One region of the Paenibacillus sp. FSL H8-0104 genome, then DNA from elsewhere that is predicted to be linked to it. Evidence: riboswitches for the same ligand, from Rfam matches in the RefSeq annotation. Region 1 holds a riboswitch; the other holds the start of a gene.

Region 1 (9,912 bases):
GATGCAAATTAAGGAATGGGTAGATGGTGAAACCGGACGAAAGCGCACGGAAACATCAGAGAATGGCAATGTCAGTTACGCAGTTAATGATGGAAAGAAGATCATCATATATGAAAAAGAAACAGGGGCAGCATATTCCATGGATGCATCATCCGTGTCACAACAACCTAATCAAACCCAGAAGCAAATATTGCTCGATCAACTAGAGCGGTTACGTACTACGCATGATGTGAATATGATGGGACAGGAGAAACTTCATGGACAGGACGTCATTCATATTGAATTGACACCAAAAGAAGAAGGCGCATTCTCCATATCTTCAGAGTATTGGGTAGATCCCAAAACGTGGATGATTGTCAAAGTAAACAGCGCGTATGGGGATGGAAAATCAGAAATGGTCTATGATCCGATTCAGTATGACCCTGAATTCACAAAGGATACTTTCGTGATTGATATCCCTAAGGAGGTCGATGTGAAGGACTTGAACGATATGATGCAGAATTCCGAAGTGACCCTAGATGAAGCGGAAAAAGCGTTGGAACAGCCGTTCCTACAGGACATGAGTGGAGAATTCGAACTATCACGGATCGAAATGTCTACATCGCGCGGTGAGCTGAGCAGAGATGAAGTAACCTTGTATTATGTAAGTAACGACAAGGTAGAAGTCAGCCTGACGGTATTCAAGATGCCGGAAGAAAATGTGGACGATACACTAATACCGGATGAAGCCGAGATTAAGGTTCGTAACACCGAGGGTTCATATATGAAGAGCATTCGGAACATATCATGGAGTGAGAATGGCTTACGGTACTCCATCATGGGTGAAAACGAAGGATGGACAAAGGCAAAGCTGCAAGCTTGGGCGGAAGAACTGACCCTTCCCAATCCGTCTAGATGAGCTAAAGAATAATAATAAGGTTGCCGCAGAAACGAAGCGGCAGCTTTTTTTGTATATTCTCCTTTTGGTGTGGTGGATATCTATTCGATCTCCTTTCAGTCCATTCCAAAAAGGCAAGAGGGCAACTTCACGTTTACAGTTCAATATGCATATTTATAGGAGACAATCTTGATTTGGTGATGGAGGCAGGAGAAGGGGGCATCGCAGGATGGCTGTTTTATCAACAGGGCCAATTGAAAATAATATAGTGGTGGGAAGCGGCGAGCGTCCTACACAGAGAATTACAGTGAAATTAGACAATCGGAGTCTCACTAGTTTCTCTACCGTTCTGGTTCAAGGCTATTATTTGAATGGCGTTCGCACACTATACGTTGAGGAATTGTTTAATGTTTTGCCTAACCAGGTTATAACAAAAGACTATTATGCAGATTTGGATGCATTTGAGTTTATATTTACCACAGGTGATGATGCGGAGGATGAAGTTCAGATTTCCGTATGGGGGAAAAACGAGAACGGTCAACTGGTAACGGCACATCGTTTGGTGTCTGAGGAATTGTTAGGAGCGAACCCCGGTCTAGTCGGGGTAACGGGTGCGACTGGAGCTACAGGGACAGCAGGGGTTGCGGGAACAACTGGTCCTACAGGGGCTACAGGTGTTACAGGACTGACAGGAGTTACTGGTCCTCCTGGAGGAACTACGGGATCGACGGGAGAGACCGGTGTCACTGGGACCACGGGGGAGACAGGATCTACCGGAGTGACAGGAGTCACGGGCGCTACTGGAAGTACGGGGACCACAGGAGAGACAGGGCTTACCGGAGTGACGGGTGTTACTGGGAGCACGGGAGAAACAGGAACGACTGGGGCTACAGGTGCGACAGGCGTAACGGGGGCGACCGGAGTTACTGGAGATACGGGAGCGACAGGACTGACGGGAACGACCGGAGTCACTGGTGTTACAGGTGCAACGGGAGTAACAGGGGTGACCGGAGTCACTGGTGTTACAGGTGCAACGGGAGTAACAGGAACGACAGGAGCCACTGGTGTTACAGGTGCGACAGGAACGACAGGAGCCACTGGTGTTACAGGTGCGACAGGGACGACCGGAGTTACTGGAGATACGGGAGTGACAGGACTGACGGGAACGACTGGAGTCACTGGTGTTACAGGTGCAACAGGCGTAACAGGAACAACAGGAGGTACTGGTGTTACAGGCGCGACAGGCGTAACGGGTGCGACCGGAGTTACAGGTGCAACAGGCGTTACAGGGACGACTGGAGTTACTGGAGATACGGGAGCGACAGGACTGACGGGAACGACCGGAGTCACTGGTGTTACAGGCACGACTGGAGGTAGCGGGGTTACAGGTGCAACAGGCGTAACAGGGGCGACTGGAGATACTGGTGTTACAGGTGCAACCGGATTGACGGGAGCAACAGGAGTCACTGGTATAACAGGTGCGACAGGCGTAACGGGGACGACGGGAGTCACTGGTATAACAGGTGCGACAGGCGTAACGGGGACGACGGGAGTCACTGGTGTTACAGGTGCGACAGGTGTAACCGGAACGACTGGAGATACTGGGGTTACAGGTGCGACAGGCGCAACGGGAACGACCGGAGTCACTGGAGCAACTGGTGCGACAGGCGTAACAGGGACAACCGGGACGGCCGGAGTAACGGGAGCAACGGGAACGACCGGAGTCACTGGAGCAACTGGTGCGACAGGCGTAACAGGGACAACCGGGACGGCCGGAGTAACGGGAGCAACGGGAGCGACCGGAGTCACTGGGGTTACAGGTGCGACAGGCGTAACGGGGACGACCGGAGTCACTGGTGCTACAGGTGCGACAGGAGTGACGGGAACAACCGGGACGGCCGGAGTAACGGGAACAACGGGAACGACCGGAGTCACTGGAGCAACTGGTGCGACAGGCGTAACAGGGACAACCGGGACGGCCGGAGTCACTGGGGCTACAGGTGCGACAGGCGTGACCGGAACAACCGGGACGGCTGGTGTAACGGGAGCAACGGGAACGACCGGAGTCACTGGGGCTACAGGTGCGACAGGTGTGACGGGAACAACCGGGACAGCCGGAGTAACGGGAGCAACGGGAACGACCGGAGTCACTGGGGCTACAGGTGCGACAGGTGTGACGGGAACAACCGGGACGGCTGGAGTAACGGGAGCAACGGGAGCGACCGGAGTCACTGGGGCTACAGGTGCGACAGGAGTGACGGGAACAACCGGGACGGCTGGTGTAACGGGAGCAACGGGAACGACCGGAGCCACTGGGGCTACAGGTGCGACCGGATCAACAGCAGCTTCTGCTCCTGCGGATTCTTCCTTGTTTGCTGATAGCCAGACCACGGCGTTGGGTCTTTCATTAGTAGCTGAAACGACGATTCAGACACTTAATGTACCTGTAGTGGCAGGTCAACGCGTGAAAATCGATAATAGTACACAAGTAGCAATAGTTGTAGGGTCTAACTGGAGTATTGCGTATAACATTAATCTGAGACGTAACGGAGTTTTAATTAATCAATTGCAACTCTCACGAACCGGTAATGCTTCGGGAACGTTGAGGTTTCTTTCCTCCAACACTTACGTGGATACATCCCCGACTACAACGACTAATGCATACACGATAAGTATCCAATTTACGACAACTAGCAACGTCACGAGTGCCTCAGCGGAAGTGAGAAATCTGAATGCTATTCGTTTCAGTTAAAATAGACATCGAACTTATGATAATTACACGTTACTTTTGTTGACATATATGATGTTGTACATTACTCTATGGGTATACTTGATCAAAAACTTAGAAATGTACCAATTCGAATCGAATTAAAATAATACAGCGGATGATAACGAGCGGGAGAGACCTGGGTTAGCCGAGCAATATGGCTAGTGTTCAGGCACCGAAGGAGCAAGCTGCTGCGCACCCGGCGCAGTGGTTAATCTCTCAGGTAAATGTACCATCGTTGGACGCAACTCTGGAGAGTGCGCGAACTGCGCCACCCAAGGGGTATATGATCAGTCAGACCGGTGAACTTGTCTGTAATCGCAGGCAATTGCACCTTGTCGTGAGACACTGCTGATCGTGAAACTCTCAGGTATCGAGGACAGAGAGAGGGCCTAAGGCCTTCTTCTGTCCTTTTTTGATGTCATCATATCTAAATAAGGGACATTGTGGATGAAACTCCTGGATCGAAATGACGAATACATTTTACAAATATGAATCATGATTAATAATGGAGGGTTACAAGTGCGATTTAAAGATGTTTTCTCAATTATTGGTCCATCGATGACGGGGCCTTCAAGTTCACATACAGCTGGTGCGGCAAGGTTAGGAAGAATTGCTCGTCAGTGGCTAGGATGTACGCCAGATCGTGCCCGGCTGACCCTGTACGGTTCATTTGCAGATACGTATCAGGGGCACGGAACAGATCTGGCACTGATCGGCGGTCTGCTGGATTATGTCACAGACGATCCGCGTATCCCGGATGCAGAGCAATACGCAGAGGAAGCGGGCATGGAGGTTGAGTTTTATACAAGTGGCCTGCCTGCTCCTCATCCAAATACGGTCAAAATTGAGTTGTGGCATGGAGAACGTGCCTGCTCCTTAATCGGTGCATCCATTGGTGGTGGAAGCGTATCCGTGCATTCGATGAATGATTTTCGTGTTCAGATTAGTGGTGAGTTTCCAACACTCGTTCTGCGACATGCGGACAAAGCAGGGGTGCTTGCATCGGTAACGTCCACGATCAGTTCATCCGGGGTTAACATCGGGTATATGCAGGTGGACCGGAAAGCCCGTGATGGCGAAGCACTTACCGCGATGGAAATGGATGGTGTGCCTAATCCTGATATGCTCAAGCGTCTAAAAGAGCTGGACCATGTGCTGGACATTCGTGTCATTGATTTGAAGAGAGGAGTTGATTCGGATGCGGTTTAAACATTTGCACGAACTGAATACGATCTGTACAGCAGAATCCAAAACCATTGCTCAGCTGATGATCGAGGAGCAGGTTCAGGAGACCAATACACCGGAAGCGGATGTTGTGAAGCAGATGTCTGAATATTATCAGGTGATGAAGGAAGCGGTACGCAAAGGGTTAACGGAAGATACGACATCACGCAGTGGATTAACCGGTGGAGACGGCAAAAAAATGGCCGAGTACATTCGCAAGGGTGAGACTTGTTCAGGAGATGCTTCCGCACTTGCCATGGCGTATGCCCTGTGTGTGTCTGAAGTGAATGCCTCCATGGGCCGGATCGTGGCAACACCAACAGCCGGTTCCTGCGGCATTATCCCGGGTGTTTTTATCAGTTCACAGGAGCGATTTGGCTGGACGGACGAACATTTGGTGAACGGGTTGTTCTGTGCGGGAGCGATTGGTTATGTTATCGCCAACAATTCATTTATCTCCGGCGCCGAGGGTGGCTGTCAGGCGGAAGTGGGTTCCGCTATCGGCATGGCTGCGGGTGCCATGGTTGAACTGCGTGGAGGTACACCGGAACAGGTCGTTCATGCCGTTGGTTTGGCGTTAAAGAATACACTGGGCCTTATCTGCGATCCGGTCGCAGGCCTTGTTGAAATCCCGTGCATCGTCCGTAATGGACTGGGTGCAGTTACGGCGCTGGCTGCGGCTGACATGGCCCTGGCCGGAGTGCGTAGTGCCATTCCGTCAGACGAAGTCATCGATGTCATGCTGGAAGTAGGCAGTGCAATGCCGAGCCGCCATCGGGAGACAGCCCAAGGTGGACTGGCCCAGACGCCAACCGGCCGCAAAATGATGCAAAAGCTGGCTAAACCGAAGGCAAAGCGTGCAGAGCCTGAGCAGGAGTCGAAACCAGCGGATTCTGACATAACTACAAGTGGGGCGGACAATGCTCAAGTGGACAAGGGTACTCAGGTTTAAGCTGAACCGGGACCACCGATATATAAATCAGTGACATTATGATGTATAACGGCGAATACAAAATTACAAAACAAGCGTCCGCGAACCCGAATCCGGGTTATGCAGGACGCTTGTTTTATGCTGCCAGATGAAGCGAAGTTAGGATACTTATATTTGACTTCAGATGAATGTGTATTATGACTCTAGTTCTGGCTCACAGCCGTACTCAGTACGGCATATCCATACGCGGGCAGTTCAATGGCGAGTATGCCATCTTCCTTGGCAGTACGATGGTTTCCACCGAATAACTCGGTCCATTCCTCGTCACCAGCCTCCAGCTCGACAATAGCCGTCTCTTCTGATCGATTGAACAGAACCAGAATGCGTTCCTCCTCATTTTGTCGCTCAAATACCAGTTGGCTGCCATCGGGACGAGCCTGCAGGAAACGAACGGTGCCTTCTGCACGCAGGGCAGGATGAGCATGACGTAGGGAGATCAGTTTCTGATAAAAGTTAAACAGCTCTCGGTCTTGCTTCGCTTCATCCCATTCCATGCATTTACGGCAGCCCGGATCATGTTCGCCGTCCATGCCAATCTCGTCTCCGTAATAGATGCACGGAGCACCCATATAACTGAACTGGAATAACGCAGCCAGCTTCATCTTGCGCTGGTCGCCTTCACACAGCGTGAGCAGCCGCGTGGTATCGTGGCTGTCCAGCAAGTTGAACGCCACTTCGCTGGCCTGAAGCGGATAACGGGATAACTGTCGCCCGATGGAGTTTGCGAACTGTTCGGCGTGCATCGTATTTTTCACAAAGAAAGCATTCACGGCATCGGTAAACGGATAGTTCATGGACGCATCGAACTGGTCGCCTTGCAGCCAGGAAGAAGACTCGTTCCATACTTCGCCCAGAATGTAGGCATCCGGATTAGCCGCTTTGACTACACGGCGGAAATCACGCCAGAATGCATCGTCCACTTCGTCTGCCACATCCAGCCGCCATCCGTCCGCGCCCACTTCCTTAATCCAGTACTCGGCAACCTCCAGCAGATAGGCCTTAACCTCGGAATTCTCCGTATTCAGCTTTGGCATGTGCGCTTCGAATCCGAAGGTCTCATACGTTGGAATGCCGTCCTTCACGTCCAACGGGTATTCGTGTACATGGAACCAGTCCTTGTATTTGGATTGTTCTCCGTTCTTCTGCACATCTACAAACGGCGCAAATGTCTTCCCGGAATGGTTGAACACAGCATCCAGAAGTACGCGAATTCCACGTGCGTGGCACAGCTCGACCAGTCGTTTCACGGTATCTGCGTCACCAAAGTGCCGGTCTACCCGCAGGTAGTCTTCTGTATCATATTTATGATTGGTAGTGGCTTCGAAGATGGGTGTGAAGTAGATCGCATTAATGCCAAGATCGCTGATGTAATCCAGATGGTCGATCACGCCCTGAAGGTCACCGCCGAAGAAATTGAAAGGTGTCGGCTCACCACCCCACGGCTCTACCTTTTCCGGACTAATATCCGGGTTGCCGTTGGCGAATCGTTCAGGGAAAATCTGATAAAACACCGCGTCCTTAACCCATGCAGGGGGTGTGAATACAGCTCCGGCATGAATATAAGGGAACTGGAACATACGGCCCGGGTCGTCTGGTTCTTTTTCCTGGAAGTCCGTCTCGGTCATCCAGATCTGTTCGTCTCCGTTTTTGAGCAGAAAAGAGTACTTCAGTCGGTGGTAGGGAGGTTTCACCTCACCCTCGTAATAATCGAACATGGAGTCAGAGGTAAACTTGGTTAAGGGAACCAGCGCTTTGGTTGCATCCCACGCATATTTATCCCCGGTCAGGGCATGTACCTCGGTCAGATCATTCTTTTTGGCACGCAGGCGCAGATGGATTGTATCTTGGTCATAGGCATAGGCCCAGTTTCGTTTCGGTTGATGATAGATGGCTTCCAGCAGCATAATGAAATTCCTCCCGTCAGGTGTAGAACTTGTATGTACTTGGTAGACTTGATTAATATGACATTCCCCACGTTAATGGATAAGCTATAATTAGCATGTGTGGTAACGTAAAGGCTTGAACATTGTTTCAATAAGACATGAATTCATATGTTATAGACAGCTTTTATCATGATGATGCTCAGATATATCATTAACCCAATGGGGGCAGAAAGGAAACGAATATTCGGATGAAAACCAAACTGTTATATATTGAAGATGATACGGAAATTGCGACTTGGGTCAGAGCCGATCTGGAGGAGCGCGGTTATGAGGTGGTATGGCTCGGCAGTGGTGAAGGTGCAGCGGAGGCTGCTGTCGGTTGTTCACTCATTATTCTTGATGTCATGCTGCCCGGGCTGGATGGATTTACGGTGGGCCAGCGGCTGAAAAAAGAACATCCCGCGGTGCCCATTGTCATGCTCTCGGCCAGAACGTCCATTGACGACAAGTTGCACGGTCTTGATTTTGCCGATGACTATGTGACCAAACCATTTCACCCCGATGAACTGGCTGCCCGGATTGAAGTACAACTGCGTAAGGCAGGAACAGCGGTCTCATCGGATACAGCCCTGAAGCTGGATCATCTCTCCATCTATGAGAAGGACAACCGGATCGTCAATGAGGAGACGGGAGATGAGATTATTTTATCGGGAAAACAGTTCCACATCTTCGCCTACCTGCTACAACATATGGGCATGATTCGAACCAAAGAGCAGATCTATGAAGCCGTCTGGAACGAGCCCTATCTGGATGGGGACAAAACCTTAATGGTACATATTCGACATCTACGCGAAAAGCTGGAGCTTGATCCGGCCAATCCAGTAGTTATTCAGACAGTCCGTGGTGTGGGATATCGTGTGAAGAAGCCATGATTCGGTGGTTCAGAGAACGGAAGATCATGAAGGGAGAACGAAGCATGGAGCAAAAGCAATCCGGGCGGCGTAAGCTTCGCTTTGGGCGGTCCTTGATGTCCAGATACATCATCCTGATCTTGGCGGCTGTATTATTTGTCCCCGTCATTCTTCCGATCATGTCCATCATATATGTTGTTGTAGTGAATAACACGAATATGAATCAAGCGGCACCTTATGGTGACGTTACCCAGATCAGTAACCTCTGGTCGCTTGAAGCGGAGAACCTGGATGGTGCTTCGGATGAAGAGATTAAGGCCCAGTTGGAGCAATTACATGGCTCGTATCCCAAAGCTTCCATGTATCGTGTGAAAGCGAGCGGTGAGACCCTCTTTATTCTCGGTAGTGAAGATGTAACGCTTCTGAATTCCACGTCGCCGGATGGCAGGACAGACACGACATTGAGATGGTCACTGGATTCCGGGCAAACGGCAGAGACCCGAATTCCAGCCGAATGGAATGCGAACAATACCGTGCAATTCATGAAAGAAGCTTCCTTTCGCGATCCGTTGACCGTAGTTTCATATATTGGCGGGGGTGAAAAGGACAGAGGACAGGGCTTCATGATCATTGAAGTGCCGAGATCACTTCTGCAAATGAATCACAGTAACGGGCTGCTGGAACTTTTGTATCTCGGCATTGTAATGACCATCATCTTTCTGAGCTTCATCATGATGTCGATTCTCTTCTTCGCACGCATTCGCAAACGACTTATTCGTTTGCAGACAGCCATGATGACCACAGGCAAGGAAGGCCTCCCGCTTCCGGTAGATATCCGCCAGTCAGACGAGATCGGTCAACTGGAAGAAGCCTTCAATCAGATGGTGCATCAACTGTCCGACAGCCGTCACCGTGAACGCGAGGAGGAACAATTGCGCAAACGTCTCATTGCGGGGCTTTCCCACGATCTGCGTACCCCGCTAACGGTGATTCGTGGACATATGCATGCCTTGCACAAGGAAGAGCTGAGCGAGCAAGGTGACCGTTCATTACATCGCATGGAAGCAAAGATGGAGGACCTCGGCGGGCTCATTGACAACATGTTATCCTACAACTTGCTCACGAGCGGGAAATATACACTGAAGCTGGAAGAGAAAGATATACTGCGGATCGTCAGGGAAACGGCGGCGGCCTGGTACCCGGTCTGGGAGAAAGAGCAATTCGAGATTGATATTGACCTCCCGGAGGAACCGCTG
Region 2 (9,912 bases), 4.8 Mb from region 1:
GTCCCTTCCAAGGTATCGATCTGGAGCATGAGTACGCCAAGATTTGCCCACCCTGTCGGGAAATCGTACAATTCTCCCTGATATCTGAAATCCTCTTCCGAGATTTTGCCTGTGAGCAGTTTGGTCATAAAAAACTCCTGGAGATGCACATGCTGCCCCTTCATCTGCTCACGCATCGTTTTCTCCGAGCTGAACAAGGTTGACAATTGCTCCTCAATATAGATAAATTCATCCTGTCGGCGTCCTGACGGAGCAACTGGGGAATCCAACCCCTTCGTAAATTGCAGCAGTCTGGAGATCGGTGAGTACATCCGCCGACTGCCGTATATGGCGAACAATCCCGTTACACATAACATGACCAGTGTAGCGATACCGGTAACCAATGCAATTTTCTGTGACTGGGCCGTAATCTGTCCAAGAGATACAACGGACACGTATAACCAGCCATTGAGCGGAGATTGCCTATAGCTAACCGCCACTTGATTACCTTCCACCTCCGCACTGAAGAAACCCTCTGGCTGGCCCGTCGTTTGCACCATTTCCTGAATTTCCTTATTCAGCCCGTCATATTTCCCGCCTTGCTGCATATCGTTCAGAAAATACTTCTGCTCCCGATCCAGAACGTACATATCTCCAGAATTCGTATTTCGGCTCAAGTAGGTACTCAGTTCCGTATCGGCGATATCAATTACAAGAAATCCCTTTGGTTTCACATTGGTTGGTATCATCGGGATTTTGAATACCATACTGACCACATTATCCGATGATATAAGAGCAGGTGCCTGTTCGGGTGTTAGTTCACCCATACCTGCTGACACAGGTACACTTTCTTTGGCTGAACTGGCATTCTGAGTGACCCAGAACAGGCTGTTGGTATAACTTAGGTAGGAGCCAATTCGGTCTCGAATGCTGAAATCATCCAATTTGCCAAAAGAACGCATCGAAACGACCCAATCTTCATCCAGATTGACCAGATAGGCTTGGTCAATGTTCGTAACCGCTTGCAAGTTGTTAAAACCTGAGGTCAGATCACGAATCTCTTGGAATTCGCTGCTGTCTAGTGGTTTCTTCATCGCTTGTAGTACCAAGGGCGAATTAACATACTGGATGGATGATAATTGCAGGCTGCGCAGAACTTGTTCCACCCTCATTTGGGTCTGATGCAATATCTGAAGATTGCTCTCACGCACTTTCTGTTCAATGTCACGTGATGCAATCGTATACGAGACCGAACCAATAACAATGACCGGAAGGGCTCCGAGGATCAGGGTAAAACAGAGCAAACGCAGTAAATACTTCGGCAAGAAGAGCATCCTCCTTTATACGTATGTTTATTAAAATAAATCGCTTTCATTGGATTAATTTACTATTGTTATTTTAAAACCCATTCTTATTCAAGTCCACTCATTTATTCTAAAGGTTGACTTCAAACCAATTTCCAGTTTATATTGGTTGCATATTCCTCAATCAAAGGAGAGATTTTTAATGTCGGTGAATGTTCTTAACTAACCAAGTTTCATATTCAGGAGTTTGGCCTTTCATTGCGCTTGTGCCCATATGGCATACGTGTATTTCATGATGCGCCAGATCCCTGTACTTAGTTAAGAACAGCGGATATCATAAATCGCCTCCGGGATTGTAATTGTCCGGGTCTATTTCCGCGCTGAGTTCAGCGCGGATTTTTTAATATAGACCTGTAGTGGACTTTGCTTTCCCATACGTTTAGGGCGGAGAATGACGTTTGTTCATTCTCCGCCCTTTTTGCGTTTTCCAGGAATATGTTTCAGCGCGTCAACTGAAATCCCAATTCAAATTCAAGGAGAGATTACGCATGAATGAGAACACATTAAACAGTTTGAGCTATCCACAAATTCAAAAAAATGTTGCAGACTGCGCCCTGTCTTATCTGGGCAAACGTTATGCGAGAGAACTAAAACCGATGGTAGATGCTCACCTGATCGAGATTCGCCTGGAAGAAACAGCAGAAGCTGCTGCGTTGATTCGCTTCGGGGCCAGCATCCCCCTCCCTTCACTCGACGGAATGGAAACCATTATGGATCTGCTTGGCACCGGTTATCTATTCAGTGAACGCGACTTCAGTCATCTCGCTCAGTTCCTGCGAAGCTGTGCACAACTTATGAAATACATGGAGGGCAAATCCGGGGCCGCTCCCACTGTCAGTCGTTATGCAGCATCCATGATTCTGATCGAACCTTTGCTGAGTGAGATCGAGCGCTGCATCCATAGTGGACGCATTCAGGATCAGGCAAGCAAAGAATTGATTCGAATTCGTAAAAAAATGACGGTGAATGAGGAGCGCATGAAACGAAAGCTTGATTCTCTGGTGAGTAAACATCGCTCCATTATGCAGGAACATGTCATCAGCCAACGGGGAGGAAGAACGGTCCTGCCCATTAAGAAAGAGTTCCGTAAACAGGTGAAAGGCAGTGTACTGGATGAATCCGGGAGCGGGCAAACCGTATATATCGAACCTGTTGAATTAGTAAGTTTACAGATGGAATTGGCCGCTCTACAAGCGGAGGAGTCCCGAGAGGAGATGAGAATTCTCGGTGATTTAACCTCTCTGGCCGAATCGTATAACCGTGAAATCGCTCTGAACACCGAAACGGTAGGTGTAATGGACTTCCTGTTTGCCAAAGCCAAATATGCGGCCACCATGGATGGGCGTACCGTTCGAGTCAATAAACAAGGCCACATCAGCCTTCAACGTGCACGTCATCCATTCATGGGTTCTTCCATGGTTCCACTTGATTTTGCAATCGGCAGAACGTATTCGTCGCTCATTATTACTGGCCCGAATACCGGGGGTAAAACGGTCGCACTCAAAACGCTAGGTTTGCTAACCCTGATGATGCAATCCGGTTTGCTTATTCCGGTGGAAGAAGGTGGCGAGATGGCCGTTTATAACGAGGTAGCGGTTGATATTGGTGACGGACAGAGTATGGAACAAGCGCTCAGTACATTCTCTGCACATATTCGCAATATGATTGGCATACTGGAACAGGCCAATACGTCGACGCTGGTGCTCATTGATGAGATGGCTTCCGGCACAGATCCCGGTGAAGGTGTCGGACTGTCCATCGCCATGCTGGAGGAACTTCACAGCCGCGGAGCAACCGTTGTGGCGACAACACACTTTGGTGAAATCAAACATTTTGCAACTGCCACGCCAGGATTCGAAAATGCCCGTATGGAATTTGACACCGTTTCTCTCAAGCCGCTGTATCGATTGCGTATCGGAGAAGCTGGTGAAAGTTACGCCTATTCCATTGCATTGAAGCTGGGCATGCCACAGCGAATTATCGAGCGATCCAAGTCCCTGTCCGATCAAAGTATTTCGAGAGATCGTACATTAGGATTCACGTCACCTCCTTCGGAAACTAAGGCCCTGACGCCTGCTCGTTCTGGTACAGAATCAGTCAGCCCAGCAGAGTTATCCAGAAAGAACCAGTCGAAACAGTCAAAAGATCCAATCCGTCTCAACAAAAAGACAACAACCAGAGAGTCGGATTCTCCTGCTCCTGCCAAAAATTTTCGCAAAGGGGATCGGGTGTATGCGGCCTATCTCAATCAGTCGGGCATCGTCTGTGATGTCGAGGATAGCCGTGGAAATATCGGGGTCATGTTACGGGGACGCAAAGTCAAAATCCATAAGAAACGCCTGACCCTGCATATATCTGCCAATGAGCTTTATCCGGGTGACAATTATGATTTGGACATTGTGCTAGAAACAAAGGAAAATCGTAAGAATCGTAAGTTGATGGGACGCAAACATGTGGAAGGCCTACAGATCGAATTACCGTCTGAAGAGTAGCCGATGAGAGAAACAGATGTGGTGAACTGGAAGTCATATATACAGAGTGAAATCCATAATCACCGGCACATTTCTGTTATACTGGGACCAGTATGTTCAACTTCAGCTCGTAGCTATTGCACAGGGAGGGAAGAACTGAATGTCTGCAGAACAAGACGATCAAGAGCACATCCATATCGATGTTCTTGTCTGCCCATTATGCGGGGAAGCTAATCGCTGTTCCTATGCCGCAGGACATCCTCATTCGGAATGCTGGTGTAACCGGGCTACTTTCCCCGAGGGTGTGTTTGACCGTATTCCGGCAGAGCAGCGCCGAAAATCGTGCATATGTCAACGCTGTCTCAATATCACTTAATACCGTTTACTAGGTTAGAACTAAAAGAATGAACCTGATTGCACATATGGTATTATACCCTCATGGTAGACAGTGAAAAAACAAGTCATGTTACAATCAACTCAACACTGGAAACCAGAGGGTATTTTTTAAAGCCAGCGAAGAACGACGATAAAAGAAGCGGATCGTCTGGGCGAGGAAGAATAAGATTGGGATTAAATGAGAGTTGGATCATCACATCGTTTCGTAAAAGCCAAATCGGAGAAAGTTTTAAGGATTAGCGTGAAAGTCGGACGAAGAAGAATTTTAGTAGCGTAGAAGAAAACGTCTATTTAAAACGCAGGTATAATATCTAAAAAAAGCTCAGACTTGCACGGGGAGGGAAGCTGAATTTTAAAGCCCGGTGTCAGTTTAATCAAGAAATAAGCACGTGGGTTCTTTGGTGGTTTGGCTATGTAGGATTGTTGAAATTTCACGTGCAGGTTATTACAATTGGAAGAAACTTGGCCCTCAGAGAGAAACGAGCAGACCGGGATGCAGACCTGAAAGCACACATGTTAAGCATTTACCGGCTTATCCTTAATTCGGCTACAAACATATCCGAACCGCTTTAGGAAAAGAGACTTCGTGGCCTATTACAAGAAGGCGCGCCGCTTATTCAGATAATTTCAGATTCATTCCTTGACTCGTTCCGTGATGTCTTAAATCGGGAAGGTCGCGCTCTCCTGGGCAAAGCACGTGACGGATATCACATAGGTCCGAATTAGTCATGAGTTTGCTATGTTATCTTTCGTTTGAGATAGATCTGTATAAACAACGAAATTGTGGCATGGGAACTCTCCGAGGGAAATGAACTAAAACCTATGACTGACACGTTGAAGAAACTGCAATGTGGAACACCCTTGCTCCATACGAACTAGTGGATTTATTATACAACACAAGACTAAACCAAGTCGCTTAAAGAGAAGACGCTGACGCGGAGCCATTCCCAACGTGAGAACTGCTTTGACAATCCTTGTTTCGTTCTTTTTCTCACACTTAAAGGAAGGAAAAACTGTATATAGATAAGCCTCTGAATCTAGAGAAAACAACGAGCCAGATTACGGAATATATTTCGTTTTGCAACAAGGAAGGTGTCCAAGATAAAATAGGCGACCTCTCCCTGGTTAAATTCCAGAAAAAAGCCGCCGTTTAATTAATTTTTTCTTTTTTATTGTCTACTTGATGACAGGGCTATAACTATACTCATTCCTTTGTGTCTAATAAAATCATTAAATTTAATGATAGACTGCAGTAAAAATAGTTCTCACAGAGTATGAAGTATGATAAGGAAGATCCTGTATCTCAACTTTCACTCTCAAATTACGACTCGCTGCAAAAATCACTTCGTCTGAAAGTAGAGAGTTGACACTCAGTGCTGTAGCTAGAGAAATTGCACTAACATACCCCCCCAATACAGGAGATACCCTTGAAGCTATCATTGGAGCGATTGTTTCAACTAAGATTGCAGAATTACTTGAAAACCTCTTCATATTCGCTGCCAAATCTTTTACCGTATTTGCATCCATGTAATAGGTTGCAATGGTTTTATACTTTGGTTGGGAAACATCACCAATATAATCACTATTAGCTGAAGCTAGATTTGTGTTAACAGGAAATAATGGATAGGCGGCTGTTGCTAGCATTGAAGCTATTACGACTTTCTTTAACATGTTTTTCATTTAATATGTACCTCCAAATATAATATAATATAAAAAATTAACTCAACTTAATATTCTCCAACAAAAACCATTATATTTCAACATTTAATTAATTTCAACTTATTTTCAATAATTTAGGATGAATAACCTATATGTATATAATTAGATTTCTTTAATACGAAAACTTTAAAGTCTAAAGTACATCAATTTGTATACCTTTTTTACTATTATCTTGTTCGCTGTCTTGTAACGAGGTTCAATATTCTTAGAAGGAATAAGTATTACCAAACTAGTTGGACACAAGTTTGGATAAGGGTAACTAAGACATTTGAAACCATAACGTAACCTTAGTTCTGCATGCTCCAAGAAATTTTGATAACGATATCATCCGTACATAAAACCTCCTTTTTATCCAAGAGCTATAAATCTCCAGGTTCAAAATTCAACAATCAGAAAATATCGACGAGAAAAACCTTAAGAAAGCATTTAGAAGAAGGCTTTCTTAAGGTTTTTCGTTTTAGTGGGCTTCCGTATGTTTCCGATACGCGTCTGCATTCATCAATGTAGACAATGCTGCTGTCAGATCTCCCTCAACACGGATCTCAATCATCCAGCCTTCCTCGTAAGGAGAGCTGTTCACAAGTTCAGGGGAGTCCTGCAACGAATCATTCACCGCAATGATTGAACCAGTGACGGGAGAGAACAAGTCCGACACCGTTTTGACCGATTCGATCGTTCCAATGCTGTCCTCTGCTTTTACATTGGTTTCAAGGTCAGGCAATTCCACAAACACAATGTCACCCAGCTGATGCTGCGCGAACTCGGTAATGCCAATACGTACAGTATCCTCCCCTACGGTTTGCACCCATTCGTGCTCTTCACTGTACAGGAAATCACTTTTCAATTCGCTCATCGATATCCGCCTCGCTTTTCATTAATGAGTACATGCGTTCTTTGACCTTAACCTTTTTCCCAGAACATAGCGTATGACATTTTTGAATCAAATGTCAAGATACCTCACAATTTATTTGCTGAATACCTCTAAATTCTGTAACCGGATTACACTCTTTCTTCATATACTGGTGAATATTAGAATAGTAAGCGTAGTCTTTTTAAATACACGAACAATAAGTTAAAAACTAAATTAAATATTCGGTTTTAAATCATTATCTATGATATCGTTCTTGACATCAGTAGTGGATTCACGTTTTAATGAGAGGAGTAAATGTGTTTATTGGACTATGTTATACCCGCGGATGAATGTAAAGGGAGAGATTACCCGTGACACCCGATTCGGGATGTACATGAGGTAACGCCGAAGGAGTAAACCACCGATAAGCGGGGGTGAATCTCTCAGGCAAAAGGACTTTTACGGGACGCAACTCTGGAGAGCATCTATTCGCCCTGTGCGGGCGTTATGATCACCCAAGGGGAAACCTGCTGCGCAACGCAGCGGGGTAACTCTCAGGTACAAGGGACAGAGCCTTAGAATACAGCGTGCTACTTGGCATGCCGATTCTTTGGCCTGTCCTTTTCCTTTTTCCCAAAAAACGAAAAACAGGATGTAGAATGGCGCTGCCATAGCTGCCTTACCATACTTATGTGATGAAAATATCTAGCTGAAAATTTAAAAATACCCTGGTTCATTGATCCACGATTGTATATCCGGCCGGCTGACGGCCCATGACGAGGTGATTTGATGTCTGATTTGCTTAGAACACCACTCTTCCCACTATATCAGCAATATGAAGGCGTACGGTGCATTGATTTTGGAGGCTGGGAGCTTCCCGTACAATTTAGCGGAATCCAGAAAGAACATGAAGCGGTACGCGAGCGTGCTGGACTGTTTGATGTATCCCATATGGGCGAATTCACTGTACAGGGTGAGCAGGCTGAAGTTTTTTTGCAACAAATGATGACTAATGATGTGACCACGCTGGTTCCCGGTCAAGCCCAGTACACCCTGATGTGTTATCCAGATGGCGGTGTGGTGGATGATCTGCTCGTGTATAAGCTGGAAGATCAGCATTATATGCTTGTGGTTAACGCCTCCAACATCGACAAGGATTGGGCGTGGCTGCAAGAGCACTTGATCCCCGGCGTAAGCATGACCAATGATTCGGAGCAGACGGCGCTACTCGCCTTGCAAGGTCCACTGGCTGTAGACATTATCGGGAAAGTTACAGATACGGATGTAAGCTCGATTGAACCGTTTCGTTTTGTGCAGGATGCTGAAGTATGTGGAGTAAAATTACTGTTGTCCCGTACCGGTTATACCGGTGAAGATGGCTTTGAGCTATATGTTCCTGCAGATCAGGCCGCTGTGGTCTGGAATGGGTTAATGCAAGCCGGTGAAGGTCACGGACTTGTACCGACAGGCCTCGGTGCTCGGGATACACTGCGCTTTGAAGCAAAGCTCCCTCTGTATGGACAGGAATTGTCGGCAACTATCTCTCCGCTTGAGGCTGGTGTTGGCATGTTTGTGAAGCTGAATGCCGGACCTTTTATCGGACACGAAGCCTTGTTACAGCAAAAAACTGACGGGCCCGCCCGCAAACTGGTCGGCATCGAAGTGTTGGAGCGCGGTATTCCCCGCCCCCACTATCCGATTTACGCCGAAGGCGTACAGATTGGTGAAGTGACAACAGGCACGCAATCACCTACATTGAAGCGTAATCTGGGGCTTGCCCTCATCGACAGCAAATACGCTGCGCTGGGAACCCCGCTTGAGATTGAGATCCGCGGCAAGAAACTAAAAGCCGAGGTCGTGAAGACCCCTTTTCATAAACGGACACGTACGTCGAAGACACCTACTCAAGGAGCTGATCAAGCATGAGCAAGCACCGTTACATTCCCATGACTGAACAAGATCAGAGCGCCATGCTCGCAACCATCGGTGTGGATACGCTGGAGGATCTGTTTCAGGACATTCCAAAAGAGATTCGTTATCAGGGCGAGCTGCCCGTATCCTCCAAACTTGATGAATATGCGCTGACACGTCACATGTCCAAACAAGCCGGCGCCAACGCCAATTTCGAAACACACGCCAGCTTCCTCGGCGCTGGCATATATGATCATCATGTTCCTTCCGTCATCAATCATGTCATTTCCCGTTCCGAGTTTTACACTGCCTACACACCTTATCAGCCTGAGATCAGCCAAGGTGAACTACAGGCCATTTTCGAATTTCAATCCTACATCTGTGAATTAACCGGTATGGCTGTAGCGAATGCCAGTATGTATGATGGCGCAACTGCCTTTGCCGAAGCAGGAAACCTGGCCGCAGCGGCAACTCGTCGCAAACAGCTCATCGTATCCCGTACCGTTCATCCGGAAGCCCGTCAGGTATTGCAGGCGTATGCGCACGGACTCCGTCTGGAGATTGTCGAGATTGGTTATAAAGATGGCGTCACTGATTGGGATGCCCTGCAAGCCGCCATATCGGACGATACCGCTGCTGTCATGATCCAGAGTCCGAACTTCTTTGGTGCTGTGGAAAATGTGAAGCAGGCTGCCGACCTCGTGCATGCGCACAAGGGCCTGCTCGTTGTAAGTGCAAACCCGCTATCGCTGGGTCTGCTGGAAGCCCCAGGCAAGCTGGGTGCCGACATCGTTGTAGGTGATGCGCAGCCCCTCGGCATCGCCGCTTCACTCGGCGGCCCAACATGCGGATATTTCGCCGTATCCCAGCCTCATATGCGCCGAATTCCTGGCCGAATTGTAGGCCAAACAACGGATCGCAACGGCAAGCGTGGTTTTGTACTGACACTGCAAGCACGTGAACAGCACATCCGCCGCGAAAAGGCGACATCCAATATCTGTTCCAACCAGGCTTTGCTTGCACTCAGCGCATCTGTGTATATGTCCATCATGGGTAAACAGGGCATGATCGATGTCGCGGATCTGAATTTGCAAAAGAGTCATTACACCCTCAATACATTAACTGCGATTCCTGGAGTTAGCCTTACTTTTAATGCACCAACATTTAATGAGTTTGTTATTAAGCTTCCTGAAGGAACCGACGTGGATGCCCTTCAGTTGAA

Evidence for each region. A riboswitch is a leader RNA that binds a small molecule or an ion and turns the genes downstream of it on or off. The one in region 1 is predicted to bind glycine.
Region 2: another riboswitch for glycine. It lies ahead of gcvT (glycine cleavage system aminomethyltransferase GcvT); the one in region 1 lies ahead of sdaAB (L-serine ammonia-lyase, iron-sulfur-dependent subunit beta).

What each region holds. Positions count from the first base shown of each region.
Region 1 is NZ_JBBOTC010000001.1:537,166-547,077, forward strand. Features, by position in the region: gene NST38_RS02555 (LolA family protein) at 1-898, shown strand, start outside; gene NST38_RS02560 (hypothetical protein) at 1,107-3,629, shown strand; glycine riboswitch at 3,764-3,888, shown strand; glycine riboswitch at 3,893-4,029, shown strand; gene sdaAB (L-serine ammonia-lyase, iron-sulfur-dependent subunit beta) at 4,167-4,856, shown strand; gene sdaAA (L-serine ammonia-lyase, iron-sulfur-dependent, subunit alpha) at 4,846-5,823, shown strand; gene NST38_RS02575 (alpha-glycosidase) at 6,006-7,766, opposite strand; gene NST38_RS02580 (response regulator transcription factor) at 7,994-8,677, shown strand; gene NST38_RS02585 (sensor histidine kinase) at 8,704-9,912, shown strand, end outside.
Region 2 is NZ_JBBOTC010000001.1:5,334,586-5,344,497, forward strand. Features, by position in the region: gene NST38_RS23490 (AraC family transcriptional regulator) at 1-1,304, opposite strand, end outside; gene NST38_RS23495 (endonuclease MutS2) at 1,832-3,835, shown strand; gene NST38_RS23500 (cysteine-rich CWC family protein) at 3,975-4,190, shown strand; gene NST38_RS23505 (hypothetical protein) at 5,447-5,890, opposite strand; gene gcvH (glycine cleavage system protein GcvH) at 6,387-6,782, opposite strand; glycine riboswitch at 7,126-7,248, shown strand; glycine riboswitch at 7,252-7,352, shown strand; gene gcvT (glycine cleavage system aminomethyltransferase GcvT) at 7,569-8,705, shown strand; gene gcvPA (aminomethyl-transferring glycine dehydrogenase subunit GcvPA) at 8,702-9,912, shown strand, end outside.